3 regions of the Algihabitans albus genome follow, and region 2 is predicted to be linked to each of the others. Evidence: riboswitches for the same ligand, from Rfam matches in the RefSeq annotation. Region 2 holds a riboswitch; each other region holds the start of a gene.
What was found. A riboswitch is a leader RNA that binds a small molecule or an ion and turns the genes downstream of it on or off. The one in region 2 is predicted to bind cobalamin.
Positions count from the first base shown of each region.

Region 1 (3,269 bases), on a different contig from region 2:
CGCGCCGCCAGGGCGAGCGGGTCCGACTGCTCCGGCAGATCGACGATCAGGCTCTCGAACTCTTCGTGGTCGTGATCGTCGCCATCGGGCGAGTCGTGATGCGACGGGCGCGCGTCCAGATCGTTCTCGGCGGCGGCGCCCAGGCCCAGAACGATGCGCGGGTCGACGCTGCCCTCCGCCACCTCGATCATCGGCAGACGACGCGGCGTCTCCGCCGCGATGGCGTCGCGCGCGCGGGCGATCCCGGCTTCTCCCGCCAAGTCCGGCTTGGTCAGAAGCACGATATCGGCGCAGGCGATTTGATCCTCGAAGACTTCGGACAAGGGTGTTTCGTGATCCAGGCTGTCGTCGGCCCGGCGCTGAGCCTCGACGGCCGCGGTATTGGGCGCGAAACGGCCGGCGGCCACCGCTTCGGCATCGGCCAGCGCGATCACGCCGTCGACCGTTATGCGTGACTTGATGTCGGGCCAGTCGAAGGCCTTGAGCAGCGGCTTAGGCAGAGCCAGGCCCGAGGTCTCGATCAGGATATGGTCGGGACGCGGATCCAGCGCCATCAAGGCTTCGATGGTCGGAATGAAGTCGTCCGCGACGGTGCAGCAGATGCAGCCGTTGGCCAGTTCCACGATGTTCTCGGCCGGGCAGTCCGGGACGGCGCAGGACTTCAGGATCTCGCCGTCGACGCCGACATCGCCGAACTCGTTGACCACCACGGCCAGACGTTTGCCGCCGGGGTTCTGCAGCAGGTGGCGGATCAGGGTTGTTTTCCCGGACCCGAGGAAACCGGTGACCACCGTGACGGGCAGTTTCGACAGATCAGTCATCTGCGATCTCCAAGGGCGGGATGCGGGCAATGCAGTTCTTGCGGAATTTCGCAGGGCGCTCGCGCCAAGGCACGATGCCATCGGGCGTCGCGAGATAGCGCGCGGCGCCATCGACGATCCCGTCGATATCGTGCGTTTCGTCGAGGTTGCCGTAGACGTAGGTCCAGCGGCCCCTGCCGCGCAGCACGATCGAACAGCCTTGCGAACAGTTCGACAGACACTCCACGGCGCGCAGGTCGATATCCTGCGGCAAAGTCCGGTCGGCCAGAGCGCTATGAAGGAGGGCGCCCGCGACGGGCCTGTCCGTCTCCAGCGGTTGACCACGCCGGCAGGTCGTGCAGACCAGGAGTTCGATAGGTCCGCTCATTGGCGCAGCGCCAAGCCGCAGACGCCGTGCCTTGACTGCCTGTCGATCATCTTTCGTCCCTTCCAAAAAGGGACGAGGGCGGATGGCGGGTAAAGCGAACGCCGGACCCGTCACCGGAACACCCCGTCCGGTTCACGTCGTATCGTGCTGGCAGGTCTCCCGGCTTGCGGATATCGGGGCCTTTCGGCCCCGGCGGTCACCCAGCCTTCCCAGCCATCTTCGGCCAGTGGCAGTGGGCGACCTCTCCGGTCACGGTCGCGGGGGCGGCTGCGCTTGAGTCACCCTGAGGTGGACTCTGTCGCATTCCCTTTTCACCTGTCGTTGACAGGCACCAGCACCTCCTGCAATGCGTGATAAGACACTGTCTTGTCAAGCACGGGAGAGGCCGCCATGGACGACGTGAACGCGCATCACCGGCAAAGAATGAAGAAGATCAAGGCCGCCCGTGACCGGATGATGGAAAGCAAGACCGAGGAAAAAGGGCTGATCATCGTCCATACCGGCGCCGGCAAGGGCAAGTCCTCCTCCGGCTTCGGCATGATCATGCGCTGTATCGCGCACGACATGCCCTGCGCGGTCGTACAGTTCATCAAGGGAACCTGGGCCACGGGCGAACGCGATTTTCTGCGCCAGAACTTCGCGGATCAGTGTCGCTTCATCGTCTCCGGCGAGGGCTTCACCTGGGAAACCCAGGATCGCGACCGGGACATCGCCGCCGCCCGGGCGGGTTGGGAGGCCGCGAAGACCTTGATCCGCGACCCCGCCGTTCGCATGGTCCTGCTGGACGAGATCAACATCGCCCTGCGCTACGACTACCTGGATACCGGCGAGGTCGTCGCATTCCTGACACGAGAGAGGCCGGAGATGACCCACGTCGTTCTGACCGGCCGCAACGCCAAGCCGCAGGTGATCGAGATTGCGGACCTGGTCACCGAGATGACCCTCGTGAAGCACCCCTTTCGCGCCGGCATCAAGGCCCAGCCCGGCGTGGAGTTCTGACGGTGCGGGACTCTCCTCGACCGTCCGCCGCGCATGCCGGCGCCCTCTCCCGCCGCGCCGAGTGAGTCCGGGCGTGGCGCGGGCCTTGATGATCCAGGGGACCGGCTCGAACGTCGGCAAGTCGCTGCTGGTCGCCGGGCTCTGCCGCGCCGCGCGGCGGCGCGGAGTGCGAGTCGCTCCCTTCAAGCCTCAGAACATGTCGAACAATGCCGCGGTGACGGTCGAGGGCGGCGAGATCGGGCGTGCCCAGGCCCTGCAGGCGCTCGCCAGCGGCCTGCAGCCTCGGGTCGACATGAATCCGGTCCTGCTCAAGCCGGAAACCGACGTGGGGGCCCAGGTCGTGGTCCTGGGACAACGGGTGACGAACGTGCTCGCGCGCGACTACGCGGCCCTCAAGCCCCGGCTGCTGGAGCAGGTGCTCGCGAGCTTTGCACGCATGAAGGACGAATACGATCTGGTCGTGGTCGAAGGCGCCGGCAGCCCGGCCGAGGTCAATCTGCGCCAAGGCGACATCGCCAACATGGGGTTTGCGCGCGCCGCCGGCGTGCCGGTGATCCTGGCCGGGGACATCGAGCGGGGCGGCGTGATCGCGCAACTGGTCGGCACGCAGGCGGTGATCGATCCGGCCGATGCCGCCACCGTCGCCGGGTTTCTGATCAATCGCTTTCGCGGCGATCCGCGCTTGTTCGACGAGGGCTACCGCGTCATCGAACGCTCCACCGGTTGGCCGGGATTCGGCGTTCTGCCTCACTTTCCCGAGGCCTGGCGCCTGCCGGCCGAGGATGCCCTCGACCTGCCGGAAAGCCCTGGCAGCGAGGGCCTGAAGGTGGTTTGCCTGGCGCTGTCGCGCATCGCCAACTTCGACGATCTGGATCCCTTGATCCAGGAACCGGGTGTTGCCTTGACCATGCTGAGGCCCGGCCGCGTGCTTCCCGGAGATACCGACCTCGTGATTCTCCCAGGCAGCAAGTCCACCCGTGGCGATCTGGAGTTCCTGCGCGCGCAGGGCTGGGACGTGGATCTGGCCGCCCATCGGCGGCGCGGCGGCCGGATCCTGGGCATCTGCGGCGGCTACCAGATGC
Region 1 covers NZ_QXNY01000006.1:72,798-76,066, reverse strand. Annotated here, with positions in the region: gene cobW (cobalamin biosynthesis protein CobW) at 1-821, opposite strand, end outside; gene DBZ32_RS17110 (DUF1636 family protein) at 814-1,188, opposite strand; cobalamin riboswitch at 1,321-1,539, opposite strand; gene cobO (cob(I)yrinic acid a,c-diamide adenosyltransferase) at 1,579-2,187, shown strand; gene DBZ32_RS17100 (cobyric acid synthase) at 2,276-3,269, shown strand, end outside.
Region 1: it holds a riboswitch for cobalamin, as region 2 does, so the genes downstream of both, DBZ32_RS17110 (DUF1636 family protein) here and DBZ32_RS19390 (TonB-dependent receptor plug domain-containing protein) in region 2, are expected to answer to the same signal.

Region 2 (3,269 bases):
TGCCCGCTGCTGGCGCTCTGGGCCGAGAAAGGTGCCATCGCGGCGCATTTCGACTGCCTGGCGCTCTGGCGACTGCGGGCCGAGGATGTCCGCGGCGAGGCGCTGCCCGGCGGTCACTACCTGGCCGAGGAGCTGCCCGAGCTCGTCGCCGACAGATTGATGCAGTTCTTCTCCGAAGGGTCCCCCGCGTGATGGCAAAGACCTACCGCATCGCGTCCATTCCCGGCGACGGTATCGGCAGGGAGGTGATCCCGGTCGGCCAGCGCGCGATCGAGGCGGTGGCCGCCCGGCATGGTTTCGGGGTCGCCTGGACCGAGTTCGACTGGTCCTGCGAGCGCTATGCCGAGACCGGGCGCATGATGCCGGAGGATGGCGTCGCCCAGGTGAAGGGGCACGACGCCATCTATCTCGGTGCCGTCGGCTATCCGGGCGTAGCGGACCATGTGTCGCTTTGGGGCTTGCTGATTCCACTGCGGCGCGAGCTGGATCTCTACGCCAATGTACGGCCTGTGCGCCTGTTGCGCGGCGTGACCTCGCCGCTGGCCGGGCGCGGGCCCGAGGACATCGACTTCGTCGTGGTGCGCGAGAATGTCGAGGGCGAGTATTCGGAGATCGGCGGACGGCTCTACCACGGCACCGATCAGGAGACCGCGAGCCAGCTTTCGGTCTTCACCCGCCGTGGCACCGACCGCATCATGGACTATGCCTTCGAACTGGCGAAGACGCGGCGCGGCAAGGTCGCCTCCGCCACCAAGTCGAACGGCATCGTTCACACCATGCCCTTCTGGGACGAGCGCTTCGCGGCCGCGCAGGCGCGTCATCCGGAGGTGACCGGCGCGCAGTTCCACATCGATATCCTGACCGCCCACTTCGTCCTGCACCCCGACTGGTTCGACGTGGTGGTGGGCTCCAACCTTTTCGGCGACATCCTGTCCGACCTCGGCCCGGCGGTCGCCGGTTCGATCGGCATCGCGCCGGCGGCCAATCTCAATCCCGAGCGCATGTTCCCCTCGCTGTTCGAACCGGTGCATGGTTCGGCGCCGGACATCGCCGGCCAGGGTATCGCCAATCCCGTCGCGGCGGTCTGGACGGCCGCGATGATGCTGGACCACCTCGGCGAGGCCGAAGCCGCCCGGGCCTTGATCGCCGCCGTCGAGACCTCGCTGGAGCGGCCGGAAACCCGCACCCGCGACCTCGGCGGGACGGCCGATACCCTGAGCGCCGCCGCCGCGATCCTCGAGGCTGTCGGCTAGAGCTAGCGCTCTCTCTTTCGCCTCCCCTCTTTCGCCGTTGAGGGGATTGGAGTAGCGTTCGCGTGGCGATGGTTCCCCGGAGACGGGGAGGCAAGAGGGAACGGGGTGAGGCATGCAGCGCCAAAGCCCCGGCTGTCCCCGCAACTGTAAGCGGCGAGCCCCCGCGTCCACGACGGCCACTGGGAAACTGGGAAGGCCGGACGCATCAAGGGCGAAGACCCGCGAGCCAGGAGACCTGCCGTCGCAAGCGTCACCCTTTCCGCCGATCGGGGTGTATCGGTGGGACGGAAACCCGTTTGCGGTGACGCGGCCTTCGGTCGTGCCGTCGTGGGGGGACTCCGGTGTCGGGGTGTCGGATAGATCCAACAGACCTACCAGCGCCTTTCGCGGCGCTTCCCGCGCGGCGTGACCGGCCAGCAACGGTCACCGAGTCAAGCGGGAGTTCCAGATGTCTCAGTTTAGGGTCCCGGGTGCCGCCCTTCGCGGCGCCCTTGTCGCCGGCACGGCCATGGCCGTGCTGAACCTGTCTTCGGCCGCTGCGCAGGAGAGCGCGGCTTCGGACAACTTGGTCCAGGGTTCCGTTCCCCAAGTGCCGGAGGTGGTGGTCTCGGCCAGCCGCGTGCCCTTGCCTTCGGTGGCGGTCGGCAGTGCCGTTACCGTGATCACCGGCGAGGAGCTGGAGAACAAGCAGAGCCGCTTCGTCGCCGACGTGCTGCGCGAGGTGCCGGGGGTCTCGGTCAACCGGACCGGCGGCTTCGGAGGCCTCACCCAGGTTCGCATCCGCGGCGCCGAGGCCAACCACACCCTGGTGCTGATCGACGGCATGGAGGTTGGCGACCCCTTCAACGGCAGCGAGTTCGATTTCTCGCAGTTGCTGACCAACGATATCGAGCGGATCGAGATCCTGCGCGGCGCCCAGAGCGCGCTCTACGGCAGCGAGGCGATCGGCGGCGTCATCTCGATCACCACGAAAGCGGCGCGGCCGGGCTTCGCCGCCTCGCTGGCGGCCGAGGGCGGCTCCTTCGCGACCAAGAACCTGCGCGGCAGCGCCAACGCCGGCTTCGAGGACTTCGACCTGCGGGTCGGGATCGAAGCCTTCGAGACCGCCGGATTCGATCTCTCGCCGAGCGGCGACGAAAACGACTTCAGCCAAGCGATCTCCGCGAACTTCCGCAGCGCTTACCGGCCGGTCGACGATCTTGAGTTCCGCGTCAACGGCCGTCTCGTGGACCGGGAACTCGAGACCGACGGCCAGGACTTCGTGACGACGGGCGAGGCGATCGACGCCGACACCTACAACGAGATCCGCGACCTCAGTCTGCGGGCCGAGGGCCAGCTCGATCTCTTCGGCGGTGCCTGGGAACAGACCCTGGGCGGCGCCTTCACCCGCTCCGACCTCGACCGCTTCGACGGCGGTGCGCTGACCTCGGGCAGCGTGGGCAGCAAACGCAAGCTGGACTATCAGAGCAACGTCACGCTTGAGACGCCCAACTTGCTGGAGACGGTGCACGGCTTCACCGTCTTCGGCGAGGTCGAGCAGGAGCGCTTCGAGAACATCCAGCCCTTCGTCCCCACCGCCGACCGGGAAGAGCGGACCACCAACTACGCCGTCGTCGGCGAGTACCGCCTACAGGCCTTCGAACGCCTGTTCCTCAGCGGCTCCCTGCGGCACGACGCGTTCGAGGAGTTCGAGGACGCCACGACCTATCGCGTCACCGGCTCCTTCGACGTGCCGGAGACCGGTTCGCGCCTGCACGCCAGCTACGGCACCGGCATCAAGGCGCCGACCTTCTTCGAGCTGTTCGGCTTCGACCCCGGCACCTTCGTCGGCAATCCGAATCTGGAGCCCGAGCGGTCGGAAGGCTGGGACGTCGGGATCGAACAGCAATTCCTCGACGGCCGGGTCGTGGCCGACGTCACCTACTTTCAGGCGGATCTCTTCGACGAAATCTCGAGCGACTTCGCCGGCGGCTTCACCACGCCGGTCAATCTGAGCGGGGAGAGCGAACGCAACGG
Region 2 covers NZ_QXNY01000007.1:26,998-30,266, forward strand. Annotated here, with positions in the region: gene DBZ32_RS19380 (alpha/beta fold hydrolase) at 1-192, shown strand, start outside; gene DBZ32_RS19385 (tartrate dehydrogenase) at 192-1,253, shown strand; cobalamin riboswitch at 1,306-1,510, shown strand; gene DBZ32_RS19390 (TonB-dependent receptor plug domain-containing protein) at 1,702-3,269, shown strand, end outside.

Region 3 (3,269 bases), on a different contig from region 2:
CGCGCCGAAGCTGCGGGTGGCCGGCGAGATCGGCCAGGCTGTTGACCCGGCCGTAGGCGATCTTCGCCCGCTCCAGCCGCGCGACGACTTCGGTCCGCTCGAGGCGCCCCCAGACGGCGGCGATCTCCGCGTCGAGGGCCGGGCGGTTCGCGACCCGTGCGGAGGTATCCGCGAAGCGCGGATCGCCGGCAAGATCCGGACGCTCCAGAACCTCCACGCAGAAGCGATGCCATTCCCGCTCGTTCTGGATCGACACCACCACCTCGCCATCGGCCGCCGCATAGGCGCCGTAGGGCGCGATGGACGGGTGGTTGAGCCCGACGCGGCGGGGCGCCTGGCCGCCGTGGCTCTGCTGCAGCAAGGGCACGGTCATCCAGTCGGCCAGAGCGTCGAACAGGGACACCTGGATCGCCTTGCCGCAGCCGCTTCCGGCCCGCTCCAGCAGTGCCTCCAACACCGCCATATAGCCATACATGCCGGCAGCGATGTCGCAGACCGAAACGCCGACGCGCCCCGGTCCCGCCGGATGGCCGGTGATCGCGGCAAGGCCCGTTTCGGCCTGGATCAGCAGGTCGTAGGCCTTCATATCGCGATAGGGACCTTCTTCGCCGTAGCCGGAGATATCCAGGGTGATCAGCCGCGGATCGGCCTCGCGCAGGGCCTGCGACCCGATTCCCAGCCGTCCCGCCGCGCCCGGCGCCAGGTTCTGGATGAAGACGTCGGCGCGGTCGATCATGCGCCGCAGCACCGCGAGGTCTTCGGGGTCCTTCAGATCGAGCGCCACGGACTCCTTGCCGCGATTGAGCCAGACGAAGTAGGCGCTCTCTCCCTTCGCGGTCCGGTCATAGCCGCGCGCGAAGTCGCCTTCCGGCCGCTCCACCTTGATGACGCGGGCACCGGCATCGGCCAGCTTGCAGGCACAGTAGGGCGCGGCCACGGCCTGTTCGACCGAGACCACCAGCAATCCCTGCAGCGTCTTGCGGCCCGGCCTCTCGTGGGGCGTCACGGCCTCCTCCCCTAACGGTCTCGCCGTCTATCGCGGCAGGTCACTCTAAGCCCGGCGAGGGACGACGCAAAGCCGCTGCGGGATCGGAGCCAGGAGGGGACACCGACCGGGAGACGCGGAACGCCTCTTCTCCTCAAAGCCAAGCGCCGTGCGGCGTCGGGAGGCGCGACGGCTCAGGTCGCCGGGTGATAGAGGCGGCGATACAGCAAGCCGCTCCCGACCAGAGGCGCGAGTACTTTGGCACCTGCGAGAACGGCGAGGTCGGCGAGCGGTTCGACCAGTACAATCAATGCATAAGCCGCCCCGAAGGACAGGACGTTGGAGACATTCTCGCCGCCGAAGCCCTGACCGTAGAAGGCCCAGAAGGCCACCCAGGCGATGATACCGCCCTGATAGGCCGAGGACAGCGCGAGAGCCTGCCAGTACTTGATCTCCACATAGGGCGTGTGCGCGGGAATGATCCGCTTGGCCAGGAGACCGATCAACCAGAGAGGCACGATCAGCGTGGTGGCGTTCATCGCGTACTGCGGCAGGTCGCCGGGCGCGAACAAGAGCCCCTGTAGCAGTAGCCCCGCCGCCAGACCGATCGCCGCCGGACCGGCGCCGAAGATCAGATAAAGTGTCGAGCCAAGGATGAAGTGAACTTCCGACACGCCCACCGGATAGTGCGGGAGGACCTCAAAGAAACAGAAGACCAGCGCCGTGGTGGCGATGGAGCGCGCCACGAGCGCGACGGCACCGCCATCGTTCCGAAGCGTGTCCAGCGCCATTTTTGCCGCGAGCCCGACGGCAACCGCGCCGGTTCCATAGCTGAGCGCGATCTTGGCGCCGTCGACGACACCGGGTTCGATATGCATGCTTCACTCCATCCTTGCCGCACCCACCGTGCGGGAGACTTGTCGATGGCACCGACCGGTGCCGGTTCAAGATGGCAGGTCTCCTGGCTCGCGGCTCGGCGCTTGTCCGCCCTTCCCGGCCGAACGGCCAGTGGATCTGCGGAGTCTGCTCGCCACTCACAGTTGCGGGGGCAGCCACGGCCTTGCCGCCCTCTCGGACGGCGCACCGTGTTCCCTATTACTCCGCCTCGCCGACCGGTCCGGCGGAACCATCGGGAGAGTCCTTAGAGCAGGCGAAGTCCCTCAGCAAGTCGTTTGACCTTTGCCGGATCAAGGGTCTCCCAGCCTAGTAGCTCTTGGGCAGGCCGAGCACCTGCTGACCCAGATAGGCGAGGATCAGGTTGGTGGAGATCGGCGCGACCTGATAGAGCCGCGTCTCGCGGAACTTGCGCTCGACGTCGTACTCCTCGGCGAAACCGTAGCCGCCATGGGTCTGCAGGCAGACCTCGGCGGCGGCCCAGGAGGCCTCGGCCGCCAGCAGCTTGGCCATGTTGGCCTCCGGCCCGCAGGCCTCTCCGGCGTCGAACTTGGCCGCCGCCTCGCGCACCATGCCCATGGCCGCGCGTAGCTGCGCGTAGGCCTTGGCGAGAGGAAACTGGACGCCCTGGTTCTCTCCGATGGCCTTGCCGAAGACCCGGCGCTCGGTCGCGTAGTCCCGCGCCTTGGTAACGAACCAGCGGCCATCGCCCAGGCATTCGCTGGCGATCAGGATCCGCTCGGCGTTCATGCCGTCGAGGATGTAGCGAAAGCCCTCGCCCGCCTCGCCGATCAGCGCCTCGCCGGGCACGTAGAGGTCCTCGAAGAAAACCTCCGTGGTGGAGTGGTTGAGCAGCGTGCGGATCGGCCTGATGACGACGCCCCGGCCGACGGCGCCGCGCAAGTCGATCAGGAAGACCGACAGGCCCTTGCCGCGCCGCGCGACCTCCTCCTTCGGCGTGGTGCGCGCCAGCAGGATCATGAGATCGGAATGCTCGGCCCGGCTGGTCCAGACCTTTTGACCGTTGACGCGGTAACCGCTGCCGTCGCGCGTCGCCGTGGTCGAGAGGTCGAGCGTGTCGCTGCCACTGGTCGGCTCGGTCACGCCGAAGGCCTGCAGGCGCAGGGCGCCGCGCGCGATCTCGGGCAGGTAGGTCGCCTTCTGCGCGGCGCTGCCGTGCCGCAGCAGCGTGCCCATGGTGTACATCTGGGCATGCGCCGCGGCGGCGTTGCCGCCGGAAGCGTGGATTTCCTCCAGGATCGCGCAGGCCGCCGCCAGCGGCAGGCCGGAGCCGCCGTAGTCTTCCGGAATCACCGCCGCGAGATAACCGGCCTCCGTCAGCGCCTGCACGAAGTCCGCCGGATATGCGCGCTCCCGGTCGCAGGCCCGC
Region 3 covers NZ_QXNY01000006.1:149,033-152,301, reverse strand. Annotated here, with positions in the region: gene DBZ32_RS17500 (CaiB/BaiF CoA transferase family protein) at 1-1,006, opposite strand, end outside; gene DBZ32_RS17495 (energy-coupling factor ABC transporter permease) at 1,180-1,863, opposite strand; cobalamin riboswitch at 1,920-2,131, opposite strand; gene DBZ32_RS17490 (acyl-CoA dehydrogenase family protein) at 2,189-3,269, opposite strand, start outside.
Region 3: it holds a riboswitch for cobalamin, as region 2 does, so the genes downstream of both, DBZ32_RS17495 (energy-coupling factor ABC transporter permease) here and DBZ32_RS19390 (TonB-dependent receptor plug domain-containing protein) in region 2, are expected to answer to the same signal.